DNA from 3 places in the Hohaiivirga grylli genome. Region 3 is predicted to be linked to each of the others. Evidence: predicted binding sites of a transcription regulator. Region 3 holds the regulator's gene; each other region holds the start of a gene.
What was found. The regulator LexA, encoded in region 3, represses DNA repair genes until DNA is damaged. The targets are predictions, from matches to a motif close to TGTTCNNNNTGTGTTCNG.
Positions count from the first base shown of each region.

Region 1 (10,183 bases), 110 kb from region 3:
AGGAGCGAACTTCAACAAGGATACTTCCATTTCGACAGGCACCGACAACAGGAAAAAGTAATGGCGCCGTGCCATCCCAGATATCAGGATCTGCCTGCCAAAGGTATTCCTGATCATCAACTCGCCATGAAATCGGTTCAGCCCCAAGAAGACTGAGAGCCAGTTTTTGCTTTTTATTTGTAAGAACCACTATCTTGGCATCTGGGTTGTGCATCTGATGGCCTGACATCTCAATGAAGACCTGTTTGATTTCTACACGACATTCTCAACACTTATCCCATCGCGTTAACACAATTTCAGACTATAAGAGTTAGCATCTTTTGTTATAGTCATTCCTAGAGTTACTACGGTTAATTTATGCGCTTGCCTCGTCTCAAACAACTGGCCCCCGGCCTGTCAGCATTGAGAAAACTGACACCTGATCAGGCAATGCGTGATGTTCTGGCCGGATTGAGCGTCGCAACTGTCGCCATTCCCATTGGTCTGGCCTATGCGGCTCTCATGGGACTTGCACCATCAACCGGTCTGTACGCAAGCATTTTTCCGGTTATTGCCTATGCCATCTTCGGCCCTTCAGCACGCCTGATTGTTGGGCCGGATGCAGCAACCTGTACACTGATTGCCGCTGCATTAACTGCTCTGGAGCTATCTGGACCGGACCAGCGCGCCCAAGGTGCAGCGGCCTTAGCAATCGGGGCTGGGTTTGCCTGCTTTCTAGCCTCCCGACTGAAACTTGGATTTATCGCCAACTTCCTGTCCCGCCCAATTCTGACCGGCTATCTGACAGGTGTCGCCGTTAATCTGATGCTATCCCAGATTCCGAAACTGACAGGCGTTTCAATTCCGCATACCGGAATTGTTCAAACTCCCTATGGCCTGTTCCAGCACCTGCAGACAATCAGTATTGCCACCCTCCTCACAGGTCTGAGCGTATTTGCTATATTGCGGGCCATGAAGAAATGGCATCCCCAAATTCCTGCAGCCGTTATTATTATTGCCTTCAGCATTCTTATCTCATGGCTCTTTAACTTTGAGGCCTTTGGCATTGATACTCTTGGTGATGTTCCACGAGGGTTGGCATGGTTCAGCCTGCCGTCTTTTGCCTATCAGCCTGAAACCTTCATCAGTGCCGTTCTTGGTGTTTTCATCATCAGCTTTTCAAGCGGAATTGTGACAGCTCGCAGTTTTGCTAATAAACTTGAACGCAACATTGATGCCAATCGTGAATTACAAGGCTTTGGCATGGCAAACCTTGTTGCCGGTTTATTTCAGGGCTTCACAATTACCGGAGCTGACTCCCGAACAGCCGTCAATTATGCAGCAGGAGGCTCCTCACCTCTGGTTGCGATTGTTTCAGCCCTCACAATAGCTCTGGTTGTGATTTTTCTGACAGAACCCCTTGCCTATCTCCCTCAGGCTGTTCTTGGTGCCATACTTGCTTCTGCTGCTATTGATCTTATCAATATCGGCCAGTTCAGAACTCTGTGGCGGATTAGTAAGGCAGAGCTTATTCTGGCCCTCATTGCGACAGTTGGCGTTATCTGGCTCGGCGTTCTGCCCGGGGTTATCGTTGCCGTCATCGCAACGATGGGCAACCTCCTGCGCCTTGCCGTGTCTCCCAGAGACGCCTTACTGGGAAGTCGTCCAGACTCTTCTGATATCGTCAAGCTGCATCTTGATCCTCAGGCGCAGATTATACCGGGTTTCGTGATTTATCTGTTTGAGGGCTCCATCGTCTTTTTTAATGCCGAGACATTTCTCAGACGTAGTTCAATGATGGTGAAAACAGCACAAAACATGCAATGGTTTGTGCTTGATGCCTCTGTGATGACACAGGCAGATGCCAGCACGATTGAAGCGCTGGAAGAGCTGGATGAAGAAGTGAGAAGTGTCGGTGCCAGACTGGTTATTGCCGGAGGGCACCGAAACTTCAGACGCGCCCTTGAGCGCTCCGGTTTCATTGAGAGGCTCGGCGGACCTGACTACATGTTTGATAGCAGTGAACAGGCTGTACGCTTTTTAAAAGAACGGATTATCCCCGCAGATAAATCCGTTAAAGTCGATCAGGCTATTTAAGTTTTTCTTCCAAACTAACCCACAGGTGTTGATCCCGATAATCACGAATGGCGATATCAGCACCCGCGTCCACCAGCTCTGTCTCTGTATGAGTGGTCATCAGGCCATAGGTAAAAATACCAGCTCCTTTTGCAGATATGATACCTGTCTTTGAATCTTCAAAGACAATAGCTTCATCCGCATTTATGGCGAAAGCCTCCAGAGCAGCCTTGTAAGGAGCAGGATCAGGTTTTCCCTTCTCCATTTCTGACCCCAATATCTGAATATCAAAAGCATCTTCAAGTTTCAGAACAGGCAGAACGAAATCAACGTTCTCACGGGGAGCATTGGTCACAAGCCCGACCGACAGTCCCTGCTGCCTAGCCCATGCGATAACTTCATAAACACCTTCGACCGGAGCAACCTGCGATGCCAGCTCCCGAAAGCGTGCTTCCTTCGCATCTCCGCGCCGACGGATTTCATCTTCATCAAGCTCCGGGAAGAAACGGGGCAATATCTCCTCGTTGCGCCCACCTGAAATATATTTACGGAAAAAAGCATCATCAACATGATGCCCAAGAGGAGCAAGAATTTCAGCAAAGACAGCTAAATGTACCGGATCAGTATCAACCAGGGTACCGTCAAGATCAAACAAAAGTGCTTTCAAGGACAATTCATATTCCAGTCGTAGTGGTAGGCAGTATATACAGAATTTATACCAAAGTGGCATAACACTCTATGAAAACAACTTCTACAGAATATTATTCTACCAAGCAGGCCTGTTTTTTTGTTTTAAATCAAAACCATAGGTGAAAAGCTCAGTTTTAGCTTGTAAGTTTTCATATTCTCTCCATATTGACTATGCATTAAGTATTTTTAGCTACTTTGTTTTTACTCCGGCCTTTTTATATGCCCCCACGGGCCGGCTCCTTAGCGTGGTCTTTGACCACGCTTTTTTTATTGCAACATGAGCGCTATTTATTACGCCATCCCGCCGGTAAAACCGCCCATTCGGGCAATACCAAGCAGCATCAGACGAACTTCACCATGGCATCCCCGCTGGTTACAGGTTTCCTTACTCTCAAGTTCATCCAGATAGAGATACTGACGATCTTCATCAGTCAGCAGTTGCTCGGCCGTTCTGAAATGAACCTTGCCACATGAGCGGCAAGTAAATTCTATCTTCTGGCGGGGTTCGAGATCCCGTAACTGCAAGTTCTGTTTCCAGCTCATTTCACCAAAAATCCTCTGCGTCCGGTATTCGTGAGAAAGATATCTTCCCGCCGGCATAACCACCGGATGGCTGACGCCATTCACCCAGTGAAATCACGGTCTGGCCATAACGCTGATTAAGCTCATCAATGGCCCGGGTTGTTGCCTCCCACTTACGGCGCTCATCCATATCTGTATTGAAAAGGTCTTCCTGACATTCATTTGCCTGACTGAAATCAAGGAGTGTCACCCCAAGATTGAATATCGGCCCGACCGGCAGTTGCGCTGCGGCCACCCTCCACGCCCTTTCCAGAGCCAACAGGATGGAGTGATCATCATTGACGGCCATCATCCGCTCCATATGCCGCCAGTTACTATCGCGCTGTGCCAGCCAGACCCAGAGCCCGGATGCATAAAGATTGGCCCGGCGTAAGCGACGGGCTGCCTTTACAGCCAACAAACGGGCAACCTCACGCGACCCCTGCAGGCTGCGGTTTTCAGGTGGTAGAACCCGGCTATGGCCGATCATACCCTGTTTGCTCTCCTCAGCTTCAATATCGTAGCCGTGGAGCGCATACCAAAGGCGCTCCCCATTCACGTTCCCCCATATCTTGCGCATCAATTTCGGATCAGTTCGATACAGGCTCTCGGTGCTGTAAATATTGGCATGATAAAGCCGCTGTCGCATATTGGGGCCGATACCGGGGATATCCTTGATATCCATTTGTAACAAAGGTCCCGGCATATCCTCCGGCTTCCAGACAGCAAGACCATCGCCATAAACACCATCATGCCATTTGGCTTGTTTGCAGGCAATTTTTGCCAGGTGCCTGTTAGCTGCTGCACCCATCGTTAAAGTAATATACGGGCCAATATTATCTGACACGGCCTTCTTGACTTCATGGGCAACAGCAGCCGGATTATGGATGGCCGTACTATCCAGCCGACAGGAAAGCTCATCGATGGATTTGATGACATCAATCGGTAGCACGGACGATATCTGCATGGTCAGCGCGTTATGTGCCCGGCGGTAGAGATCTGGTGATTGTGCAACAATCTGAATATCCGGGCAGATACGCCGGGCTTCACGAATGGACATGAAGCCTTTTATACCAAGCATCTTGGCCTCTTTTGAGACAGCAATCAGCCCCGTTCGTTCCGTATCACCAAACGGCACAACACCCACAGGCCGCTCACGTAAACGGGGCCGCATCTGCTGCTCAACGGATGCAAAGAAGCCATCACAATCAATATAAAGATGCTCCACCGTCTCTGGCTTGCGCATATCCTGTGTCCCATGTTCTTAATTAGAACATATAGTGAACAAATTATATATCAGGAGTCAACGAGAATGATTTTTTCATTGCCAGATAACAACGCTGGAAAGCGGGAGAGAATAAATTCAGTGACCAAAGATAATACAATCAGAACAATATCTTAAAAATAAAAATGCCTAGAAATGTTTAGCGCCAAAGAAGAATTGTTGGCGCCATTTTTTGCCTATTCAATTCCATCAACAGCAAGAGGAACACGCATGTAACAATAATCTATAATTTGAAGGAAACATCAGATGGACAAGAATACAACGGATACGCCTACCGAGTATTATGATGTTCTGATTATCGGTGCCGGTATTTCAGGAATTGCCGCCGCCCACCACCTTCAGGAACAATGCCCCGACAAGAGCTTTGCCATATTGGAAGCCAAGGAAAGTTTTGGCGGTACATGGCTCACCCATAAATATCCAGGCGTGCGCTCAGACAGCGACCTTCATACCTTCGGATATCGTTTCAAGCCATGGACAGGCGCGCCCATCGCAACCGGTGATGAAATTCTCGCCTATATGAAATCCGTAATTGATGATGACGGGTTACAGCCCCACATCCGCTACCAGCACACCGTTGAAAGCGCCTCATGGTCCAGCGAGGAAAACCTCTGGACCATAACAGCCAGAAGAAGTGATACAGGCCAGTCTCTCCGCTTCAAAACACATTTCCTCTGGATGTGCCAAGGCTATTATCAGCATGCAGAGGGCTACACCCCGCAATGGCAAAGCATGTCTTCATTTAAAGGCCAGATCATCCATCCCCAGACATGGCCAGAAGATTTGGAGACTGCGGGCAAGAAGATTGTTGTCATCGGCTCTGGTGCCACGGCTGCAACGCTTATCCCTGCCCTTGCCGGGAAATGTGCCCATGTCACGATGCTCCAGCGCTCACCAACATGGTTCACGACCGGGCGCAATGCCAATGCCATGGCAGAAGAGCTACGGCTTCTTGATATTGATGAAAGCTGGGTTCATGAAATCACCCGTCGTAAAGTCCTGCGTGATCAGGCCCTTTTCGTCCAGCGCACGAAAGAAGAACCGGAAAAGGTCAAAAGTGACCTTCTGGCCGTCCTACGTGAACATCTGGGGAATGACTTCGATATTGATACCCATTTCACCCCACGCTATCGCCCATGGCAACAACGTGTTGCCTTTATTCCGGAAGGTGATCTCTTCAAGGCCGTAAGAGAGGGCCTAGCTTCTGTTGTAACGGATGAGATTGATAGCTTCACCACACACGGTATCCAGCTGAAATCAGGTAAACATCTTGATGCTGATATCATTGTCACGGCAACGGGCTTCAATCTCTCCGTTCTTGGAGACATCAGTTTTACGATTGATGGAGAGCCACTCAACTTTGGCGATACTATCACCTACCGTGGCATGATGTTTACCGGCCTCCCGAATATGGTCTGGGTTTTCGGCTACTTCCGTGCCAGCTGGACACTCCGCTCTGACATGGTGGGAGATTTCGTCTGCAAGCTTCTGAAGCATATGGATGCGAACAACGCCAGAAAGGTCACGACTGAACTTCGGCCCGAAGACGAAGGCATGACACTTGGGCCGTGGATTCACCCGGAGGACTTTAACCCCGGCTATCTCGCCCGCGGTATGCATCTGCTCCCGAAACAGGGAAACAAGCGGGAATGGCAACATACCCACGACTACTGGCTCGATAAAGACGACTTCCCCGCAATTGATCTCAATGACCCCATCTTCAGCTACGCCCGCTGAAAATAACCCTCATTGTGTTTATTGACGGAGATATCGACATGACTGTTTCCATACCTATGAAACGCCAGCTCGTTCAGACCAACGGTATCAGCACCAGCATCCTTGAAGCTGGTCGCGGGCGGCCAACCATTTTGCTGCATGGTACCAGTTCCAGTGCCCTGATGGGCTGGGGCCCTCTTCTCCCCGAGCTTGGCAAAACCAGAAGATGCCTGGCTCCTGACTTTATCGGCTCAGGGGAAACGCAGGATAATGGCGGCGCGATTACCCTCGACATGCTGATTGCTCAAGTCAAAGCAACAGCAGCTCTTGCCCCTGATGAGCCGATAGATATTATCGGCTATTCACTGGGCGCTGTTGTTGCTGCCGCGGTGGCATCAGAAATGCCAGACCGCATCCGCCGTCTCATTCTGATCGGCGGCTGGGTTAAAAGCGATATAAGAATGAACCTGCTGTTTGATTCATGGATTACCCTTGCCCGAACAAATCGCTCTCAGCTTGCCAACTTCGTCATGCTCAACGGCCTCTCGGATGCCTTTTTTGAGACCATTGACGAGATAACGCTCGCAAACCTTCAAAACCAATATGCAGAAAACCTGTCTCCGGGCAGTGACCGCCAGGCCGCATTAGACGCAACCATCGACATCTGTGCCCGCCTCCCCGACATAAAAGCCGAAACCCTCGTCATCAGCATGACCGACGACCGTATGGTACGGCCCCATCATTGCCGACAACTGGCGCGAGGAATTAAGGGTGCGAGGTTCGAGGAGATTGATGCCGGCCATCTGGTGTTTGTGGAGAAACCTGAGAGGGTCGTTGAGCTGATTGAGGCCCTTAGATGAGAGAGACAGAAAACATCTGATAGTGCTGCCCTAAAATTTCTCAACATCCGATCACGAGAAACCGGCTGATCTGCTATTTCAGCTATGGGAAAATATGTTAAGGACAAGCTATGAAAGCATTCCTTATCATTTTTGGCATCATCATCTGTATTGCCACATTCCTCTTTTTCACATGGTTCAGTGCAATGGGCTGCATGTCCACAACCGCAGCCCCCTGCCGTGGCAATGACTTCTTCCGGGAAGAGGCCATCTACGCCTTCTACATTCCGTTTGCCATCGGACTGTTGATTACCCTAGCCGGGATCATGAAGAAGCGTTGATGGCTATTAGAGTTGGTTGAAAAGGGATGCATGGGCTCCTACTCAACTAAGAAGTGCCATAATCCAATCACGAAAATGGAAATATTTTCCCCAAACCTCTTCGTTCTCGAATATTAATGGGCTATCTAGAATAGAAACGTAATTTAAGATAAAACCGTAAATCTATCAAAAGGATAGCGGAGAAATGATGAAACTTGCAGCCTTACTTGCACTTATAAGCTCATTTTATAGCCTTGCACATATTATGAAACAAGGAACATATAAGGGCATTCCTATCCTTAAAGGTATCAAACGCTTATTCACCCAGGATTATGATAAAGCTGCAGTCTTTCTTGCATATATGTCCGCTACAATAACTTTCATGTCGTAATTGAAGGGTAATCAAATCAATGCCATGGCATATAGGAACAGCCCTTTGGCTTATTATTTTAGGTTTGATGATATATTCAATGGTCTTTCTTGCAGTAGCTCTAATTAGACCTGTTTATTATAAAATTAGAAAATATTTGAAATAGAAAAGCCCCTTATGGGGCTTTTCAGTTCCAGAGCTAGCCAATTCTCTAGATTGGGGTAGTCACCTACCATCTATCCCTAACAGCAGATTTCATATCTTAAGCTTCGCCCGCAGGAGGGGGGAAGATCATAGATAGATCAACATCATGTACTTCTTTCCATGCTTGAGCAGGCCATGCTTTTACCGTTCCCCATCGAGGATCTAGAACATTATTAACGGCAATGTTATTTGTCCGACACCAGCGGCGCATTGGTACCCAATCGTATTTCACCCCTGTTATGTTCTCGATTGCGGTAATTGTGGCTTGCTTGGCTCCTTGCCCCAATTCATCACATAGTTGGTTTGCTCTACGAACGGCAGCAGAGGCGGTTGCCATTGCTGTTGCTTCTCGGCGGCTGCCGATCTCTGCCTTTGTAAGTTCTGCGTCTAATCTACTTTCCCGCTCACTTTTTAATTCGGTCAAAATCCGAATTGTTGTATCAGGATTTGCAAGTATCGCTTCAATAGTTTGAGGCATGACCAACATATTATTTTTGAGTACTGACGGAAGTACCTCTTTAAATATCCATCCTTTAAACTGCCCAGCAGTAGGAAGAGATGAACGAGTAACTAACCGCATAACATCAGACTGACCTATTAGAATTGTTCGGGGATCGAGAGACTGTATACCATTACCCCCTACTTGAGAGGTATTCTTGCAATGATCGCTAATTGCTTTGTGAGGATTGGAATAGCCAAGTCGTTCCGCAATATCTTTGGCAACAAACCATGCCATACCATTACGCTCAACAACCCTAATATTTCCAAATTGTTCACTTTGAAAAAGTGTTGGGACTGGTAAAGTTGTATCAGTTGTACTAAGTGTATTTATATTCATCACGTTATTCCTTATGTGATTGATAATTTAAAGCGGCGGGTGAGGGTCGAAATTCTCCCGCCGCTTTTTCTATTTCAGACTGTGCTTCTTTCATCAGTAACAGACCGAAGCCTTTTACAAGGATTCTTATCTTTGATGCGTGGCTTATAAAGTCCAACAATAAGCCCATTCCCCATCTTTTAAATTCAACCTGTAGTATCCTATGGATGCTACAAGTGCGCTGCTCAGCATAAAGTTTAACCTTATTATTTAACCTCTACTATAGTACCAAGTCTTTTTTGTATTTAAAGACAAGTACAAATATAAATTCACTATGATATTTTGTCAACCTTCAGTTGCAATCATTTTTCATTTCATGTATTTATTTATTAGTGCAAAAAGGAAGTGTAATGGCTATTGAGAGAAAAAGACCCCCAAAAGGCGAAACCCTAACCATCCGCCTGGACACCAAAAATCGATTTATGCTTGATTTCATGGCTCGCCTTAAAGGGCAAACTATAACCATGGTTATAGAAAGAGCCTTAGCTGATGCAGCTGAACGTACAGTGATTCACAAAAAAAGCCCTTTTTCACGGAATGATTACTCTGAAAACTGGAAAGATTACTGGGATGTAAACGAAGGCATACGCAGTTTAAAAATTTACCAAGAAAACGAACTTTTCCCTACTTATGAAGAAGAGAAACGTCTACAGTTCACAAAAATTCATCATGTTTTCTTTTACAAAGACAATACATTTTCTATCTTCATCCCTCATTATATCGAAATATTATGGCCTAGAATTGATGAGTTTATAAAGTTGTGGGACGAGACTAAATCTAAAGATTACTTTGAAGCTGGAATGGAAATGCTAAGAGCTATTTCTGAGGCTGGACTTAGACCGCCAACATGGCCTCCGCAAACTACGCAGAGTCAAGAAACTAAAAGTCGTTTCAATGATTTAGATGACGACCTACCGTTCTAATTAGTATTTATATTTTTAATCGCGTTATTAAAGTTTCACGCTATTAGCTTACTATTTATCATAGGGTATGCATCTTAAAACTGACTAGTTCACTAAAAGACTGCAAAACAATTTTAAAGGCTGAAAATAAAAATGGCGCGCCCTACGGGACTCGAACCCGTGTTTCTGCCGTGAAAGGGCAGCGTCCTAGACCGCTAGACGAAGGGCGCGCGGATCCGCGCTAAGCGCTGCGGATTGGCGCTGTATAATGGGGTTCTTCTCCCGGGGCAACCCATCTGATGCATTTTTTTTCGTCACACACAGGCTCTTTTTGAAGATCATCCCGGCATGGTTAAGATATAGC
Region 1 is NZ_JBBYXI010000002.1:439,299-449,481, reverse strand. It holds gene WJT86_RS06440 (aldose 1-epimerase family protein) at 1-214, opposite strand, end outside; gene WJT86_RS06435 (SulP family inorganic anion transporter) at 358-2,076, shown strand; gene WJT86_RS06430 (HAD family hydrolase) at 2,069-2,728, opposite strand; gene WJT86_RS06425 (hypothetical protein) at 3,037-3,288, opposite strand; gene WJT86_RS06420 (Y-family DNA polymerase) at 3,290-4,552, opposite strand; gene WJT86_RS06415 (flavin-containing monooxygenase) at 4,838-6,328, shown strand; gene WJT86_RS06410 (alpha/beta fold hydrolase) at 6,367-7,167, shown strand; gene WJT86_RS06405 (hypothetical protein) at 7,278-7,487, shown strand; gene WJT86_RS06400 (BRO-N domain-containing protein) at 8,099-8,878, opposite strand; gene WJT86_RS06395 (hypothetical protein) at 9,268-9,840, shown strand; tRNA gene WJT86_RS06390 (tRNA-Glu) at 9,974-10,049, opposite strand.
Region 1: WJT86_RS06420 (Y-family DNA polymerase) is a predicted target of LexA. The motif match lies at 4,576-4,593, and genes of this name have one in related genera.

Region 2 (10,183 bases), on a different contig from region 3:
AGTGATATGGAAGTTCCGGCTTATTCTGTTGCGAATGAGCATGTGCCGGATATCGACCCGGATTATCTCTTTGATAAAGAGACGACACTGGCAATTCTGGCGGGTTTCACGTTTAACCGCCGTGTCATGATTTCCGGTTATCACGGAACGGGTAAATCCACGCATATTGAGCAGGTTGCCGCCCGCCTGAACTGGCCTTGTGTCCGTATTAATCTGGATAGTCATGTCTCCCGTATTGACCTCGTGGGTAAGGACGCCATCGTTTTACAGGATGGTATGCAGATCACCGAGTTCAAGGATGGTATTTTGCCCTGGGCTTTACAGAATAACATTGCACTTGTTTTTGATGAGTATGATGCCGGTCGCCCGGATGTCATGTTTGTGATCCAGCGTGTCCTTGAGCAATCCGGTCGTTTAACGCTGCTTGATCAGAAGCGGGTTATTCGACCTCATCCGGCATTCCGCCTGTTTGCGACCGCCAATACGGTTGGTCTTGGAGATACGTCCGGCCTTTATCATGGTACGCAGCAGATCAACCAAGGGCAGATGGATCGCTGGTCTATCGTAACAACCCTGAACTATCTGCCTCATGACCGGGAAGTCGAGATTATCCTGTCCAAGGCCCCGCATTTCCAGAATGATGAAGGCCGGGCTATTGTCGATAAGATGGTGCGTGTCGCTGATATGACCCGCTCAGCCTTTATAAATGGCGATTTGTCGACCGTAATGTCTCCTCGTACCGTCATCACATGGGCTGAAAACGCCGATATCTTCAAAGATGTTGGCTTTGCCTTCAGAATTACCTTCCTGAATAAGTGTGATGATCTGGAACAGGCCTTGGTTGCCGAATTCTATCAACGCTCTTTCGGTAAGGAATTGCCACAGTCAGCTGCGAATATCGCGCTCTCCTGAGATTATAAATGACCATCTCCAATCGTATTGCAGCAGGAAAACAGGAACCACCTGCCGAGCCTTTTAAAAGGGCTGTAGCTTCCTGTCTGCGCACGATGGCACAACAGCCTGATCTGGAGATTGGATATTCAGCAGAACGTGCGGCTGTTACAGGGCAGATTGTTCGTTTGCCAGAGCCCCCTCGGCAAATGAGTGCACAGGATGTGGCGGTTCTTCGAGGCTATGCTGACTCGCTGGCTTTACGCCTTGCCTGTCATGATACGGCGACACATCAGAAGCTGGCACCTGCTGATCCATTGGCCCGGGCGGTTTTTGATGCGGTTGAGCAGGCTCGTGTTGAGGCCCTTGGTACGCGTAGGCTCGCGGGAACGGCTGCCAATCTGACGGCCATGTTGGAAGATAAATATACACTCAGGAGCAAACAGCAGCCTGTTTCAACGCAGGAAGAGGCCCCGATTGAAGATGCCTTGGCTCTTTTGGTCCGGGAGCGTCTGACGGGGCAAAAACCGCCTGAAGCCGCAAATCAGATTGTTGAGCTGTGGCGCTCTTCCTTGGAACAGCAGGTTGGACAGGTTCTGGATGAGCTCGCCGGCACTGTTGAAAAGCAGAGTGATTATGGCCGTCTTGTCCGGGATATCCTGCATACCCTGAGTATTGGCGACGAACTTCTTGAAAATGACACCCGAGATGACCCTGATGAAGATCAGGAAGGGGATGAGCAGGACGAAATTTCTGATGGTGACGAAGAAGATCCCAATGAAACAACGCGCGGCGATATAGAGACACAGGAAGAAGCCGAAAACGATACGGAAGAAGGCAGTTCTGAAAGTGATGATGCTCCTCTCGGTGAAACCGAGAACGAGATGGATGTCGACAGTGCGGAAAGCCCATCCGAGAGCTGGCGCCCACCAAGCCGTGCCAACGACGTTCAGAATATCAATTACCACGTCTTCACGACTGAGTTTGACGAAACCACAACAGCTGAAGAGCTTTGTGATGCGGAAGAGCTGGAGCGGCTGCGTAGCTACCTCGATAAACAGCTCGCGCATCTGCAGGGTCTTGTCGGACGTCTGGCGAACCGTTTGCAGCGCCGTCTTCTGGCACAGCAGAACCGGTCATGGGAGTTCGACCTTGAAGAAGGCATGCTTGACCCGGCCCGGTTGACACGTGTGGTCACGGATCCGTTTCAGGCGCTTTCTTTCAAGCAGGAGCTCGATACCAATTTCCGTGATACGGTTGTGACGCTGTTGATCGATAACTCAGGCTCGATGCGTGGCCGGCCGATTACGGTTGCCGCAACCTGTGCTGATATTCTGGCGCGTACGCTTGAGCGTTGCGGTGTGAAGGTTGAGATTCTCGGATTTACAACCAAGACATGGAAGGGCGGGCACGCTCGTGAAAAATGGCTTGAAGCAGGTAAGCCATCAAATCCGGGCCGTCTGAATGACCTGCGCCATATCATATATAAGTCAGCCGATTCTCCATGGCGCCGTGCCCGAAAGAACCTCGGTCTGATGATGCGTGAAGGGTTGCTGAAAGAAAATATTGATGGCGAGGCTCTGGATTGGGCTCATCGCAGGTTATTGGCGCGTTCTGAGCAGAGACGTATTCTGATGGTTATTTCAGATGGTGCGCCGGTTGATGATTCAACACTTTCAGTCAATCCGGGCAATTATCTGGAAAAGCATCTGCGGGCGGTGATCGAAGATATTGAACTGCGCTCATCTGTTGAATTGACCGCAATCGGTATTGGTCATGATGTGACACGCTATTACCAGCGTGCCGTAACCATTGTGGATGCTGAAGAGCTTGGTGGTGTAATGATGGAAAAGCTCGCCGAGCTTTTCAGCGATACTCCCGCTGAACCCTCCCGGCGTGTGCGCAAACGCGGATATTGATGCAATCAGACTGAGCCGTTCTGAGGTCTCATTGGCTTGATGAATGTGATCAGTGCGCCGTATGGCAATATCGCAATAGCAGCCAGAATGACCTTCATCCCATAATCTGCAATTGCCAGCTGGGTCCATGGAAGAACCTGACACTGGTCAGCAATGCCTGCTGCCCCAAGTAAGCTGGAGATGGTGGCATCGGTTCCAAATAACGGGCCGCAATAGAAGGCAAACGAGAAGAAGATTGCCGTATCCAGCGCTGATGCAACGAGAGAGGCAACAAAAGGCTGAAGCCACCAGGCTCTGCGGCGCATCTTCTGGAATACAAAGATATCAAGCAGCTGTGAGAACAGAAATGCTGAGCCGGAGGCAATGGCGATGCGTGGAGTTGCCAGTACGATGGAGATCAGTACAGCAGCAACGAAGCCTACATAAACAACACGACGTGCTCCGGCAGGGCCAAAGCGGCGGTTGGAGAGATCATTGACGAGAAAAGCAAATGGGTAGCTGATTGCGCCCCATGTCAGCCATTCACCAGCCCCAATGGCGTGAATTGGATACTGAACCAGAATATTTGAAGCCAGAACGACAAGCGTCATGACAACCACTGCAAGCAGTAGCTCGCGGGTTGAAATAAAAGGCTTTGTTGTTCCTGTAGCTGTCATTTCAATTTCCGGTTACCCATATAAATGCAAAAGGGCGGCATCAGCCGCCCCATAGCATGATGTTACTGCTTTAGCCAATTAGCTGGCAGCAGCCATCTTCTTTTCAATCTCGCGCTTAAGCTGGCGTGCACCCTGAGAAAGCTCACCATCGCGAGCCTTGATCAAGAAAGCATCCAGACCACCGCGGTGCTCAACACTGCGCAGCGAAGCTGCAGCAATGCGGAAGCGCACGGAGCGCTGAAGAGTTTCAGACTGAAGCGTGACGTTGCAGAGGTTCGGCAGGAACTTCCGCTTTGTCTTGCGGTTCGAGTGGCTTACAAGGTGGCCACTAAGAACGGCTTTGCCGGTCAATTCGCAACGGCGCGACATGATCTACATCCTGTTTTCTACGAAGTCCCGCCATACATGAAAAGCCTTCAATCTATTGAAAGCGTGCAAATGGGGAGACTGCTAAAGTCTTTGAAGTCCGCTGGCTATAGGAAATATTCAGGTCCTAGTCAACAAATATCGCATAAAAACTCTCTGAATCTTCGTAAAAAAGACTCTTGCTGCTCGTAAAGTGGAAAAGTCGGTACTATCTTTAAGGGAATCACGAGAGGACCATTTGTGAAACAACCCATTAAATGGACAAGCATTTTGGCTTTAGGAGCATCTCTGGCTGCGGTCGGAGGAGCTCAGGCTGCCTCATTCAAGGTTCGATATGGCGCAAGCATTATGGGGCTGCCTGTGGGGCAACTGGATGTCTCAAGTGCCATTCATGGTTCATCCTATGAAATACAGGCCACGGGAAAACTGGTTGGTCTTGTCGGTTTGTTCGCCAGCGGTAAAGGCGGAGCAGTGGCAAATGGGTCTTTACGTTCGATTATAGGGCAAAAGAATACTCTTAATCCCGTTGCCAATTCTATTTTTCAGGCATCGGTTCGATTAGGTAAAAGCCAGAAAGTTGTCAGGATTGATACGCGTAATGGCAATGTCACCACATTAAGTATGGAACCGCCCATGGATGATAAGCCGGGTAGGGTTCAGCTGTTAACGCAACATAAGAGGGCTGTTCTTGATCCTCTGAGTGCCACCTTGATGCCAATGCGAGGTAATGAACTTTCAGAAAAAGACTGTAATCGTACAATTCCGGTTTTTGATGGTGGTTCAAGACTTGATATTGTCATGAGCTACGCGGGTATGCGTCAGGCTGATATTGGAGGATATAAGGGGCAGGTTCTGGTCTGTAATGTCCGTTATGTCCCGCTTGCAGGGCATCGCCCGGCCAGACGGATTATTCGTTACATGATGCATAATAAAGATATGTCTGTCTGGCTCGCCCCAATACAGGGAACGGGCTACATGCTGCCTCTGCGTGTTTCTGTCAGAACCGCTGCCGGTATGGCTACACTGCAGGCAGAACAGTGGAACGTTACTTCTGAGTAAATGAGAATTCAGCGTTACATATAAAAACAGCCCCTGTCAGGATATACCCTGACAGGGGCTGAATAATCTCATAAATGATGTCAGAACTTGGCTCTGAAGCCGATTGTTCCATTAAGAGCGTAGCTGCTTCCAAAGTCAGAGAAGGAAGTGCGGGCGTCTACTTCGCCGTAAAGGGAGTAGGCGTCATCATTCCAGTTGTACGACACACCGGCTCCGATGCCACCCCAGAAGCGATCTGAACGATTCCGGAAATTGACATTGGTAACCGAGACCTCTGTTCCATCAAGGAATTCATAATAGAGGTTGGCAATGCCGTATGTTTTCAGACGTCGCAGGTCACCCTGTTCTGATCTCCATTCATTCTCGCGGCTGAAGGCCACACCAAGACGTGCTGTGAGAGAGTCGCTGTCTTTCTGACGGACAACGGCACCATAAGCATCCTGGAATTTTTTAAAGTCGACAGCGTTATAAGAGAGCTGAATCTGTGGCGTCATAGTCCACTCTTCATTCAGCTTAATCTTTCTGCCTGCTTCAATGCTCAGTGCATAGCCGGTACCCTTGTTGCCGCTGACCTCTTTGCGTCCCAGAGTATCAGAGGTGATATCTGTGTCATACCACATGACCTGCGCAACACCGTCCACATAGACATCGTTGTTGCCATACCAGGTCAGTGTACCGCCCAGACCATATCCGTCTGATTTTATCTTGCCGGAACCGAAACGAGAGCGGATATCAGAATTGGCATGGACATACTGGAAGTAGACACCGCCAATCAACTTGCCTTTCTCATTTTCAGCAGCAAGGAAATCAAGACCAATCTGAGCCCGGAGCATATCCAGATCATAGTGAGCCTGAGAGGTAGACTTTGCCGGGTTGATATGGCTGGTTGAGCCTTCAAGGCGTATCCAGAGGCCACGGTCTTCTACAACATTCCCTGCCTGTTGTGATGTTGCGGTGCCAGGCTTGTTGACGGACCACATGCGGTTACCAACACGCTGTTCCAAAGTACCAAGACGGTTCATTGCCAGCAGCACCTGAGGATAGACCTCATAGATTGGTACGCCTGGCTGATAAACTGGCGTTGGTTTGGTTGGTGGGACAACAGATGGCCCTCCGGTATCAGGAAGCTTCGGGTCCGGATCTGGTGTTGGATCTGGATCAGTTGGTGGAGGATCGACCGGATCCGGCACATCGAAGACAGAGCGCAGGTACCAGTTACCATCTGACGTATTGGTAACACCATTATGGTTAAGTGAGTAGACATAGGCGCCACCAACCACAACCGGCGTTCCCTGATAGGTGTAATCACTCCGGAGAGCAAAGGCATCAGAAGGAGATGCGCCATCAATTTCAATGATCTTGATACCGTCGCCTGTTGTCAGGGCTCCAAGGCCGCCTCTGTTGTTGATGACGACGTTTGTCATACCGGCGACATCGCCTGTGATGTACAGAAGGTCGGTTAGAGAGCTGTCATCACCCAATACGGTATCAAGCATCAGTGTGCCATTCATACCGGTGTAGTTGCCTCTGATTGTCCATTTGTCACCAGCAACCGAATTACCGTCCAGCCGCATTGTGCCCGCATTGAAAACACTCGCTGCGATGGTCTGGGTAGCAGGAGAAATATCTGAATTGGTGACAGTCGATGTTGCATCAATATTCAGAACGTTCTCAACGGCCGGATTACTCATCCGGAAGAACAGAGCAGAGCTTGTCAGTGTCAGGGTACTGCCGTTGACAATGTTCATTTCCGTCCAGTTGACCAGATTGACACCTTTGCTCAGGTCGTCGAGCGTCATGGACATGTAACCTGACAAGTTATAGTTGTCGATTGTCAGCGACGCTGTGGCATTTGCATCCAGACCATTCGCGCCACCGTCCAGCCGTACCAGTTCGGAAATATCGGCTGTGCCTGTGATCAGGGCTGTATTATGACCGGTATCGACATTTGCAAAGCCCATGAAGACCGCACCGGCAATCTTACCGCCGGAAATCTCAAAGTGGTCATTGCCGGAGCCCATATAGAAACCATTGGTTGTGGTTGCTGAGCCGCCTGTTATGACAAATTTATCATTGCCGGTGCCGGCATCAAGAGAGCCAATGAACTGCCCTGATTCAATGTAAAGGGAATCATCTCCAGCGCCAGTCTCGATCCAGCCTTCAACATAAGCATTGCCCTGAATACGGACCTCATCACTTCGTGAATTTCCGTAAACTACGGTATTGTCACTGTTATGGGTGCTGTATATCTGGCCTTTGATAAGGACAAGCGAATCGGCGGCTGAGATTATAGTGACAGCACGGCCGGTATCAATAGTGGCATCAGCGCCAATATTTACGATAATGGGCTTATCTGCATAAGTTGCTCTCAGCTGATCAGCCGTAACGGTGCTTTCTCCAAGACTGGTTGTAGAAACGTTGCTGGCCCAGATAGCCTGAGACCACTCACCACCCTTGATAACAGTTGCCCCGGTTGATGTGAGAACCCCTGAAAGGTTGCCTGCTTTCGCTCTTGTTACCGTGCCCATGTCAATGGTCAGGGTACTGAAGTTGAGCGTGCCGTTCGGATTCATGAGAATGCTGGTCTGATCGCTCGCGTTAGAACCATCAATCTGCGTATGTCCTGCAACATTCAGGACACTTCCGTTCTGGACGAGTATGTAGTTAATGCTGCCAGCTGGAGTACCGTTGGACTTAGCTGTGACATTGAAAGTCAGGTTTCCATCCACATTGAATGTTGTACTGCTGAGCTGCAGAAAAGGATTTGTTGATGTCGACGTTGCCGTGACATCCATATTGCCTTTCACATCAATTGTACTGTTCAATGATTGAAGCCAGTAGGAATTACCTATTGCTGAGCTCGCAACAAAATCCACATTCTGGTTGAATGTTATTTTGGATGAATCCGCATTGAGTGCGACAGAACCAGTCGAAATATTGACGCTGTTCTGAAATGTCAGATCTGCACCACCAGTCGCTGTCGCTGTATTTGTTGAAGTTGAAGACGAAACGCAGGTTGTTGCTGTACATGTATCTGCCAATACTGCTGAAGGTATTAAAAGAGATAGTACTGCTGTTCCGGCTAACAATGTTGACTTATAAGTTTGTACTGTACGCAAAGAGCGCTTCTTGATATATCTGCCCATAGGATACCCCACTAAATATTAGAACTTTATGTTAAAAATTATTTGGATGATTTTTTTTTATTAAAATATATTTTATTTTTAAATATATCAATATTTTTTTCTTTTATATTATCTGATTATATAATTTAATTTTTTTTGTGATATGCTTTTTTCGATATGGATAGAATTTAGTTTCTTAAAGCAACTATTTTTATAAGTTTTTGTATATACTTAAATTTTCATAATATTAGAGAAGACTTTTTTCCTTGACCAAATAATCTATTTCTGATGTCTGTTTGTCTGATTTAAAATTTGGATATTGCTGGTGAAGCATCTTTTCCCTCCTGAATATATTGAGAAACTAAAAAAGAACGCTTTAGGGAATGAAAAGGGGCCTAGGCGTGGAAGACCCGTACCTGCAACAGAGCGTATTAAGGCTTCACAGAGTGGGGCAGCTGTTAATGTTGTACGCTCATTGCCGTCAGCTCTTAGGGGGCAGAATGTAACGGCTGTTCTGGGACCAACCAATACAGGTAAAACCCACCTCGCCATTGAACGGATGCTGGCCCGTGGTAGCGGAATGATCGGGCTGCCTTTGCGCCTGCTGGCCCGTGAAGTTTATCAGCGGGTTGTTGAGAAGGTTGGTGAACATAATGTTGCACTGATCACTGGTGAAGAAAAAATAAAGCCAGACCGACCGCGCTATTGGGTGTCGACGGTTGAAGCGATGCCGCGTGACCTTAAACTCGCTTTTGTCGCGATTGATGAAATTCAGTTAGCCTCAGATTTTGATCGTGGTCATGTTTTCACAGACAGGATTCTGAACCAGCGTGGAGCAGAGGAAACTCTTCTGATTGGTTCTGAAACCATGCGGCCGATTCTGGAAAAGCTCATTCCGGGCATCCAGATTACCACGCGGCCAAGATTATCCACACTTAGCTTTACGGGTGAAAAGAAGATTTCCCGCTTGCCGAGAAGGTCGGCCATTGTCGCTTTTTCAGTTGAAGAAGTTTACACGATTGCTGAGCTGATCCGCCGCCAGAGAGGTGGTGCGGCTGTGGTGCTTGGTGCTCTTTCTCCGCGTACAAGAAATGCTCAGGTCGAGCTCTATCAATCGGGAGAAGTCGATTATCTCGTTGCAACCGATGCAATCGGGATGGGGTTGAATCTCGACATTGAGCATGTGGCTTTTGCTGCAGACCGTAAATTTGATGGGTTTAAGTTTCGCAAGCTTTTTCCGGCTGAACTGGCTCAGATTGCAGGGCGCGCTGGACGATATATGCGTGATGGAACCTTCGGAACAGCAGGCCGTTGCCCGCCTTTTGAGCCTGAAATTGTTGAAGCGCTGGAAAGCCATAAATTTGATCCGGTTCAGATATTGCAATGGCGTAATCCTGATCTGGATTTCTCCAGTCTGGTCAACCTGCGTGCCTCCCTCGGCCGTTCACCGAATGAGCGCGGGCTCGTCCTTGCACCTGATAATGAAGATGTGATCGCACTGGAAAATGTTTTTCAGGAAAATGATATCCGTCAGATGGCCTCAACACCTGCTGCTGTCAAAAGACTGTGGGAAATATGTCAGGTTCCGGATTACAGAAAAGTGTCTTCACAAGGGCATGCAGACCTAATCGGAACCCTTTATCGCTTCATTATGGATGAAGAGTTTGTGCCTGAAGAGTGGTTTTCTCGTCAATTGGCCTTGGTTGATCGGACAGATGGCGATATAGATACCCTGTCGAACCGTATTGCACAGGTAAGGACATGGAGCTTCGTCGCCAATAGGCCGGACTGGTTAAAGGATCCGGAACATTGGCAGAGCGTCGCCCGTCTGGTAGAGGACAATTTATCGGATGCCTTGCATGAGAGGCTTGCTCAACGTTTTGTCGACAGACGAACAAGCTTTCTTATGCGACGCCTTAGAGAGAACACAATGCTCGAAGCGCAAATATCAACTGCTGGTGAAGTGACCGTTGAAGGTCAACACGTTGGTCATATTCATGGTTTTCAGTTCGTGCCGGAATCACTGGCCGATACGGTTGAAGCCAAAACATTGCGAAATGCTGCTGAAAAAGCTTTAGCAAGCGAGATTGAGGCCAGAGCTGAACGCTTTTCGGCTGCAGCAGATGCCTCATTGGTTATTGCTAATGATGGCACTATTCGCTGGACT
Region 2 is NZ_JBBYXI010000004.1:50,010-60,192, forward strand. It holds gene cobS (cobaltochelatase subunit CobS) at 1-912, shown strand, start outside; gene cobT (cobaltochelatase subunit CobT) at 921-2,810, shown strand; gene WJT86_RS10990 (queuosine precursor transporter) at 2,816-3,466, opposite strand; gene rpmB (50S ribosomal protein L28) at 3,545-3,835, opposite strand; gene WJT86_RS11000 (DUF3108 domain-containing protein) at 4,073-4,891, shown strand; gene WJT86_RS11005 (autotransporter family protein) at 4,972-8,037, opposite strand; gene WJT86_RS11010 (helicase-related protein) at 8,492-10,183, shown strand, end outside.
Region 2: WJT86_RS11010 (helicase-related protein) is a predicted target of LexA. The motif match lies at 8,373-8,390, and genes of this name have one in related genera.

Region 3 (10,183 bases):
ATAAAACAATCTTTAGACAATAAATACCCCAAAAAATCATTTATTTATTAAAAAAACAAAAGTATAGAATGCAAAAATCTGACTAAAAGAATTCACTGAAATGATGCCTTCATACGAAGACATCAAAACGTGTGATGAACAGACGGGCCTTCGCAAAAATACGCCTGAAATCATCATAGCGGATTAGAGAAACTAAATTTTACGCAACGTTGAACGAGCGAAACATTATGAAGGATTGGGGCAATATGATTTATTCAGAATTTGGAATAAAGCGTACAGAATCTGCGGTAAGATCCAAACAGCTGAAGCGTATTCTAAGTGCCAGAAAGCAGGCTCTATTAATCGCCACGGCACTTTCATTTGCTCCTTTTGCGGCACCCCATGCGGCAGAATTCGGCGTGGGCAACAATCGCCCATCTTATACTCAGAGCCGTAAAACAGATACAAACATTGATGCCGCATTAAGTGATTTCAGAAAAGATATTTATAATTCAACATATCACGTGAATGCCGGTGACGACTCTGGCGGCACATACAATACTTATGTTTTTCAAAAATACGGGTGCGTTAATCTCTCAACCTGTTCACCTGCATATAAAGAAGAAGTTGCCGCACATTTTCAGGATTATATCCTTGATCTAAGCTCCTTACGTCCAAGCGAAGTCCCAGCAGCTGGTTCAACGATTTATGATTACACTCCCGGCAGCGATTATAATAAATCTGTCTACACATTAAGCGGCGGTTCTTTTCAGGCCTATGAAGCCAATAACCCACTCGCATCTGGAAGTGGCCGAAATTACCAATATATCCCAAGCAGCGGCAGCCTTGGTGGTGCATCAGATACAACAAACTCAGGTGTCTATCGCAATGTTGCAGTCGACCATACAACACTGAATGTTCTCGACAACGCACTGTTTATTGCTGGCCCAACGTTCCATAGAGCCATGATCAACGTCGTTGATGGCGCCGTTATTAATTTTCAGGGGCAGAATACCTATCTTTACAATGATCAGGGTGGCCATACCCTAGCTATTGGCCACTGGCATGAAAAATCCACAGATGATTATAATACAACGGTCAATGCGGTTAATCTGACAATCATTCACGGAACATATTCTGAAGTTAAAAACAGTCAAAACTCCCGAACCATAGTTATTGGTACTGATGGTGCCATCACGAGTAGCGGCAGCATTCTTGGAACAGCCACTTTACACGTTTCCGAAGATCTTGTTTCTGAAAAAAGAACCGCAAGTGGGGGTGGGGCAAACACCGAAATCTACTATAATGGGCAAATCATCGTTGATGGCAACGCAACCTTTCTAACCGAGGCAGACTGGCAAGATGTCATCCGTCTGTATGGCCTCATGGACATTAAGGGCGATATGAACGTCGTTCAGGGCAATGGTGCCGGAACGGCTAATAATAATATCCTTAATGGCACACGTGTCAGAGGTGGGCTGCTGTTTGTTGGCGGTGATTATAATCACAATGCCTTCGCAAACGGTAGCGTAACACAGGGGAACGCTAATAGTCTGGCCGTTACAGCTGAAGATCTAAAATATAATGACGTTCTGATTGAGAGGCTCCGTGGCCGCGCTTATGTTGCTGGCGACATCAATATGAATATTGGTGCTCATGAATACGTCAATTATTACGACAACAATGCAACCGGCGCTAAAGATACATTAAATTACGTTACCGGTATTCTCCTGAATGAAGGTGAGGCCAAGGTTGATGGCAATGTTAATATCAAGATTGCAAATGCCAGCAACGGCTTGGGCATTGATGTTGCAGATGGTGCACTTTGGGTCGGCGGAGCTCTGAATGTCAGCTCTGAAGGGTTGAATCAGAATGTCAGTGCGAACAACAACCTGACAGGCATTAAAATTGCCCATGAAAATGCCCTGCTCGCGACCAATGGTGCTGTAACAATTGATATGAAAACCGACAGCTCTGTTGGTATTGATGTCACTCAGGGGCAGGCACTGCTCGGAACAGGCGCAGCTTCACCAACTGTAACAGATTTCAAAAACGGCAATTATATTCTGCAAGGTACTGATTTTGCACGTGTTGTGCTGGGTGCAGGCAGTATTTCAACAGCTGGTGTAAACTCTCAGTCCGTTAAGATAACGGCAGCCAATGCGATTAAAGCAGACTTCTTACAAGCTGCCGGTACAACAATCACATCTAGTGGTGATAACTCAAACTCTGTTCTCATGCGCAGTGACAGTGGCATTATTACCTTCAGCCAGGCAGGTGTTCTGACCTCATCGGGCGACACTTCAAATGCAGCAGATATTGCCAGCACATCAGCGGACATTACTGTATTGCAGTATGATGGCGGCCGTATCGCAACAACAGGTGATACCTCGATTGCTCTCAAGGCTGTTGCCAATGGCGCAGCAACCCTGACCTTCAACCAGCTTGCCAATAACAGCATTATTGAGACAGCAGGTGTAAATTCCTCTGCCCTTAATCTTCAGGTTGCAGCTGGTGCCCTTGGCATTCTGCATCAAGGCCAGATTAAAACGTCTGGCGACACATCAGATGCAATCAAGGCAACCAGTACATCTGGCAATATTACCCTGATACAGGATGTCGGTGGAAAGGTATCAACAACCGGCCTCACCTCACTTGGTGTCAATGCTGTCTCAACAGCCGGCAGTCAGATTGATTTTGTTCAGCGAAACACGGGCTCAATTACGACAACAGGTAACAACTCGACAGGCGTACTGCTGAGTACAGCTGGTGCATCAACCTTTGCTCAGGCCCAGAATGCATCCATCACCACAACAGGAGATGATGCTGGTGCCGTACAGGTTAATGCATCAACTATTACCTTTACTCAGGATAGCGGCAGCGTGATCCAGTCATCGGGTGCAAACGCAATTGCAGCAGATATTAAAGCGTCGAACGGCCTCATAAGTGCGATTAGCTCTGGAACCATTAAGACGACCGGAGCAACTTCTGATGCTCTTCGGGCTTCGGCTACAGGCACCATCACTCTCAGACAGATTACGAATGGTACTGCGAGCGTTATCGCGACAGAGGGTGATGGCTCTGTCGGCATCAATGCAACCTCCTCGGGAGCAGGCAAAATCACCTTCCAACAGGCTGACGGTAGCACTGTCTCCACAATCGGAAATAATGCAGTTGGCGTTCTCCTGAATACGGGCGGCAATGTTGAATACGTACAGAACTCAGGCTCTGTCACAACAACGGGTTCAAATTCAGGAGCCGTTCAGGCCAACGCTGCGGCTATCACCTTTATGCAAGGTGGCGGTAGTCTGGTTCAGTCGGCAGGTATCAACTCTGTTGCAGCAAATTTCCAGGCAACAACGGGGGCACTTGATGCCAAGCTGGAAGGTGATATTAAATCACTTGGTGCAAACTCTGATGCTTTGAAAGCACGCAGCACCAATGGTGCAATTTCCATAATGCAGCTGCAGGGACTTTCAGGTAGCACCATTTCCACTGAGGGCAATGACTCTGCCGGTATCAATGCCGTCTCTTCCGGCAATGGTAAAATCAGCTTATCTCAGGCAACAAACACAAAGGTTTCCACCAAGGGAGATAACGCTGTCGGTATTATCCTGAACACCGGTGGTGCTATTGAATTCAAACAGGGGCAGACTGCATCGGTATCAACAACAGGTACAGGTTCCGGTGGCATGCAGCTTAACGGAAACTCGATCCTCTTTGAGCAGGTCTCCAGCGGTACAGTACAGACCAGTGGCAGCAATGCTATTGCAGCTAATCTTCAGACTACGACAGGCCTTGCTGATACTCGGGTAGAAGGCACTATCAGTTCTCAGGGGACAAACTCTGATGCCCTGAAGGTCGGAACGACTGGCGGTAATATTAACCTGTATGTGGCCGGTACGGCACAGATCCGTTCTGCTGGTAATTCATCTTATGGTGTTAATGCCATTGCAGGTGGTGCAGGGAATATCACGGCAACCCAGTCTGGTGGTGTATCTTCAGCAGGTAACGACGCCACCGCATTTTCCCTCAAAGCCGATAATGGCAATGTTGTTTACGTACAAAACTCTGGAGCAGGCTACACATTAGCGGCAGGCGAGAATTCCAGCGCCCTGTCTGTGTCTTCAGCCAACGGAACCTTCGACGTAACGCTATCCGGTGTTACCTCAATGTCGACAACAACACTTCAAGCAAATGCTGCTGCCGTTGTTCTTGATGGTCAAGGCACAATGAAAATTGCGCAAATTGCTGAAGTTCTGGCGAATACCAACAATATCGCCATCCTCAAACAGGATAATGGAAGCGTAGATATTGATTCTGCTGGTCATGTTGTCGGAAGCATTCTGCTGACAGGCGCAGGTGATAATACCGTGTACCTTCACGGTAAAACCGATAGCGTCGGTTCTGACATGCAGAAGATTGACGGTGGTGTCGGCGGCACAACAAAGCTGACTTTAAGTGCTGACCTGGGCGACTTCCTGATGAATGCCTACAGTGAAGGCACAGCAACACCAACAGGTATTGCAGGTGAGACATTCTCTCAGCTTCTGAACTGGAAGACTGTCGATATTGCTGATGGTGCCAGAATGAACATGGTTGGCGATGTCAGCCAGGGCGCAGGGGTTGCGATTGAAACAGTCAACATTGGAATGGGTTCAACCCTGTCTAAGACCCACATTCTGTCGACAATCATGAATGCTGATCTGGTCAACAACGAAGGGACGATTGATCTTCGGAATTTCACGGATACAGCAACCAACAAGCTGGGAATCACCGGTGACTACATTGGTGCGGCAAACTCTGTGTTGCTTGTATCTACTCATTGGAACAATGACCCGAATCCTGTCATCACAGGCAATGTGGTCTCGTCCCTTTCTGAAACAGATCACCTGCTCATTCAGGGAACTGCAACAGGCCAGACGATTGTTCGACTGCCAAATGACATTATCGGCGATATCTCTGTCGCAGATATTGTTGCACCGGGCAGTTATGAAAAGCTGACAAAGCCGGTTATCACGGTTCTGACAGATCATGAAAACGCACCGGCTGTCTTTACCGGCAGTGCCCAGACAACCAATGCAGGTGAAGCACAACTGGTTAAGCGCGGCAACGACTATGTCTTTGTTCTTCAGGCATCCAACCCATATCCGCCTGTCGTCACTCCAGTTGATCCGGGCAGCCCACCACCTGTTACACCGCCCCCAACGCCAACGCCTATTCCAATTTACTCGCAGGCAACCTCTGCCTATGTGCAGATGCCACGTGTTAATATGGAACTCGGCTACGATATCCTCGGTACTTACCATGAGCGCACCGGCGAGCCACTGGTCACAGCATGGGATAAATGCGGATACAGCTGCTCAGCAATGGTCAAGTCTCAGGCATGGGGCCGTCTAATTGCCAAACATACTGAAAATGAAGGTGAAAAACGTCTCAGCTATGAAGGAAATACCTTCATTCTGCAGGCAGGCCACGACCTTTACACACACTATGATTCAGACAATCAGGGCGCGAAGACTGTCTTCGGTGTCATGGGAACCTATGCCCGTGTCGATGATCTGAAGTTCTATGACAAATATCGCTCTGTCAGCGGCATGGTTGTCGGCGACAAGCATACCGGCAATGGTAGTGTTGAAGCAGGTGGTGTTGGCTTTTATCTGACGAAAGTCGGGGCTAAGGGCGCTTATCTGGATGTTGTTGGGCAGTTCAACTACTTCAACAATACATACAAACCACGCAGTGGTGGCGACAAGAAGTCCCAGAATGGTTATGGCCTGACACTCTCTGCAGAAGTTGGCGCACCATTCAAGATTACGGAAAACTGGTACGTTGAGCCACAGGCCCAAATTATCTACCAGCGCCTCTCGCTTGATAACTTCTATGATGGTTATCGCAATGTGAACCAGAAGGATGCCGATGGCTGGCGTGGTCGTGTAGGCTTCCGCCTCGCCTATAGTGCGCCAACAGAATACCAGCGCACCAAAACCTTCTTCCTGAAGGGAAATATCTGGCATGACTTCCAGGGCACAAGTGACGTTGCTCTTGGACGCGATGTAGTGAGCGAGCGGTATAATCATACATGGGGCGAAGTGGGAGCCGGCTTCCAGCTACCTATCAATGACAGCGCCTATGTCTTCACGGATGTTTCGTATGCGCGTTCGTTCTCGGATGCAAAGCGTGAAGAATATCGCGGCAATCTCGGATTGAAGATTGAGTGGCGCTAAGCGCCACTCTCATTCCCTTTCACATAATATCCAGTGAGAAAAATCATGAAGAAAACTATCGCAATTACGTTTGCTCTCTCTCTGCCTGTATTTCTGGCTGCCTGTAGCAATGTTGGAACCGTTCAGAACAAATGGTGTGACCCGGCACAACCTGAACAGATCACACTTTCTGCTGATGCTCTGTTTGCATTTGACCGCTCTTCAATGTCTGATCTGCTTCCAGAAGGTCGCAGAACCCTTGATGAGCTCGCTCACAAGCTGACCACCGGCTACGCTACAATCGATGCCATTAATCTCACAGGCCATACAGATCGTCTTGGCAATGGGGATTACAACATGCGTCTTGGTAAGGCCCGTGCCAATACAGTGCGCCACTATCTCATTCAGCGCGGTGTTCGTGCCCCGATCTTGACAGCAACGGCTGGCGCAACCAAGCCTATTACAACGAGCTGCAATGGAGACATTCCTTCCGCTGAGCTTAAAGAGTGTCTGGCTCCAGATCGTCGGGTAACCGTTGATATCCTCGGTGCCCGTAAGTAACGCATCTCAATATTTAAAAATGCCTCAACTTGATGGGAGCGGGATAACCTGCTCCCATTTTTTATATTCCCGCCTTACCTGAGCCTGAAGAGATTTCTGCTGTGTAGAACACAGCAAGAACATTCCTTGTGTTCTCTATTTGTTTCTGATATGCAGAATGTGATACTTCTTTTGGCCCAAGGTATTGGCGATGCTGACACGTAAACAACACGACCTGCTCTGTTTTATCAATGAACGACTGATGGAAGCTGGCGTTCCGCCCTCATTTGAAGAAATGAAGGAAGCGCTGGATCTCAAGTCAAAGTCCGGTATTCACCGACTCATCACCGCTCTGGAAGAAAGAGGCTTCATTCGCCGTCTCCCCAACCGGGCACGCGCTCTTGAAGTTATCAAGATGCCTGAAGGTGCGGCCTCCCGCCCAAAATTCAAACCAACAGTTGTTGAAGGTGGCCTGACAGCAGAGCGTATCGCTGCGCCAATCAGCAAGCCTACCCTGCCTCAGACAGATAACGACAACATCTCAATTCCGGTTATCGGCCGTATTGCAGCCGGTGTTCCGATTTCGGCCATTCAGGATCACAGTCACTCTGTTACTGTTTCACCAGAATTTCTTTCTTCAAAAGGTGAACACTTTGCACTGGAAGTGCACGGCGACTCGATGATTGAGGCCGGTATCTTCGATGGCGATCTCGTTATCCTTCGCCGTCAGGACACAGCCAATACAGGTGATATTATTGTTGCACTGATTGACGATGAGGAAGCAACTCTTAAAAGGCTACGTCGTAAGGGCTCCTCAATTGCTCTTGAGGCTGCCAATCCTGCCTATGAGACACGTGTTCTGGGCCCAGACCGGGTAAAAATACAGGGACGTTTGGTCAGCCTACTCCGTCGTTACTGAGTTTACTCACCAAGGCCCGTTTAAAACGGGCCTTTTTCATAAACCACGCTGCCATGGCCACCGGGCATTTTCGACTCTGGCATGTTCAACAATAAGCTGGTTTTGACTATTTCGTAAAACAGCTGCTGCCCCTTTTACCTGCAATGCTCTTTTATCAATAATAACAGGCGCCTGACACGTAATGGGCACGCGGGTTGTGGCAACAATGATATCAGCCCGCCGGCAATCCTCCTCAAAAGCTGCTGATTTATGAACAATCGCCACCGAAACAATACCTTCATGCGCACAACCAAGCGCATCACAACCAGCATTTTTAACCGGTTTCACCTCAGCATAAGATCGCCCGTCCCCATCCGCACGCAACCATTGCTCTGCAAGAAAACTATTGATACGGCCAACGAAAACCAATGCCCCGTTTTCTGACCTGACAGCTACGGCTCTCCCATCTCTGTCAACAAATGCAACATATTCTTTTGAAAATAGTACCGTAGAAACAATGGCAACTCCCATCGGAGCAATAAAGCCCCAGCGCAGATGAGACCGGAAATGCGTCAGCCAAATCAGGGCAATGGCTGATAATAGCAGCACCATCGGCTGCAAAGCCGAGAAGTACTGAACAGAACCGCCAAAGGTCTCAACCCATTGGGCAGCTTTCACAACCTGCCCTGTTGCAATGCCAACAGCCCACCAGACGGGCTCATCAAGCCCAAGGGGGTAACAAAGCACCCCGATGACACCTAATGGCATAATAATGAGAGATACCAGCGGCAGAGCAAGGATATTTCCGATAAGCCCAAATGGCATTGCCGTATGAAAGTGATAAACCGCAAACGGCGCTGTCGCCAGCCCGGCAGCGAGACTTGTCAAACAAAGGGCAATGAGCCAGTTCAGAGTTTTTACAAGAACCCTTTTAAAGCTTCCACTATTCGTCATCTTGAGAGATAACCTAGACGCGTAAGGGGCAAGAGATATCAAAGCTGCAGCGGCTGCAAATGACATCTGGAATCCCGGCCCAAGCAAGGCCTCAGGTGAAAAAAGCAAAATCAGTAATGCTGCAAGTGATAGATTACGCAGACTGATAGCATGCCGCCCGGCAACAATTGCTCCCAACATCACCATCGTCATGACAAGGGCACGAATGGTTGCAACGCTGGCTCCGGAAAATACACAGTAAGTAACGGCCCCAAACATAGCCGCAACGGCTGCAATTTTCTTGGTCTGCCATCTTAAAGCAATAGCGGGAAACAGCGATAAAGCATAACGAACGGACCAGAAAAACAAGCCTGCAGCAATCACCATATGAAGCCCGGAAATCGCAACAATATGGTAGATGCCGGCGGCCCTAAGGGCCTGATTGGTTTCTTCAGTGATGTAACCACGTTTTCCTGTCACCAAAGCCGCGGCAATACCACCTCCTGGCTCACCAACGGATTCATAAATCTGTTTGGCGATCCTGTTTCGCAGCCTATCAATGGAAAACATAAAACCCGATTCCAAAGTGTATTGCGCACTGTTATCAAGCAATGAAACCTGCCCAAGAACAGAGCCAACAGCACCAATACCTTTGAAATAGGCATCGCGCGCAAAATCATATCCTGATGGCCTCACAGGCTGAGGAAGAGGCAATAGCCTTACCTGAGCGTCAATATAATCACCGGCCTGCAAAATAGAACTGGGCCGTAATGTAACACGCACCTTCACAGGTATTTCCGAAGGTTTTAATCCGGAAAACTCTAAAACACGTACGGTTAGCTGCGGGCGCCGCTCGTTACGTATCTCAACACTTTCAACCAATCCTTTCAGCTGTCCAATCAATATTCTTTCAAGAACAGGAGTTTTTATGCGTTCCATTCGCAAGGCAGAACTCGTCACACCACCTGCAAAGAACCCCATTAGCATTAATAAAATGAAGAAAAAGCGTTTCCGAAAAAATATCCCAGCACCAATAAAAGCAATGGTCGAGACAAAGGCGGCCACCTTCAAGGGTATCGGTTCTGATAGCTGGAAGAACAGAACAATACCGCCGCCAAAGCTGATAACCAGCCAGCAAAGAATCCTGTAATCCTCATTTTCCCGCACCAGACATTCCCGCCATCCATTTCGGACTGCGTTCAATGAAATTGAAAAGAGGATATGGGCATCCAATAGTTTCATACGTGTAAATGCAGCTTTTCGCTTAACGTTGTCCCCACCTCATGGTAGACGACAGTAAGGCAGATATTATATGCCCAGTTTCCCTTCCTCTATCGGCAATAGATATTACTCAAAATGACCAAACCGATTGTTACGCGCTTTGCCCCGTCTCCTACAGGCTTCCTCCACATCGGAGGAGCACGGACAGCATTGTTCAACTGGCTCTTTGCCAAACGCTTTGGCGGAAAAATGCTGCTTCGTATCGAAGATACAGATAGGGAGCGCTCAACGGATGAAGCCATTCAGGCCATTATAGATGGCTTGAGCTGGCTTGGTCTCAGCTGGGATGAGGATGTCGTTTATCAGTTCAGCCGCGCTGCCCGTCACCGTGAAGTGGCAGAACAGC
Region 3 is NZ_JBBYXI010000002.1:551,159-561,341, reverse strand. It holds gene WJT86_RS06945 (autotransporter outer membrane beta-barrel domain-containing protein) at 246-6,206, shown strand; gene WJT86_RS06940 (OmpA family protein) at 6,252-6,746, shown strand; gene lexA (transcriptional repressor LexA) at 6,937-7,644, shown strand; gene WJT86_RS06930 (ComEC/Rec2 family competence protein) at 7,681-9,723, opposite strand; gene gltX (glutamate--tRNA ligase) at 9,913-10,183, shown strand, end outside.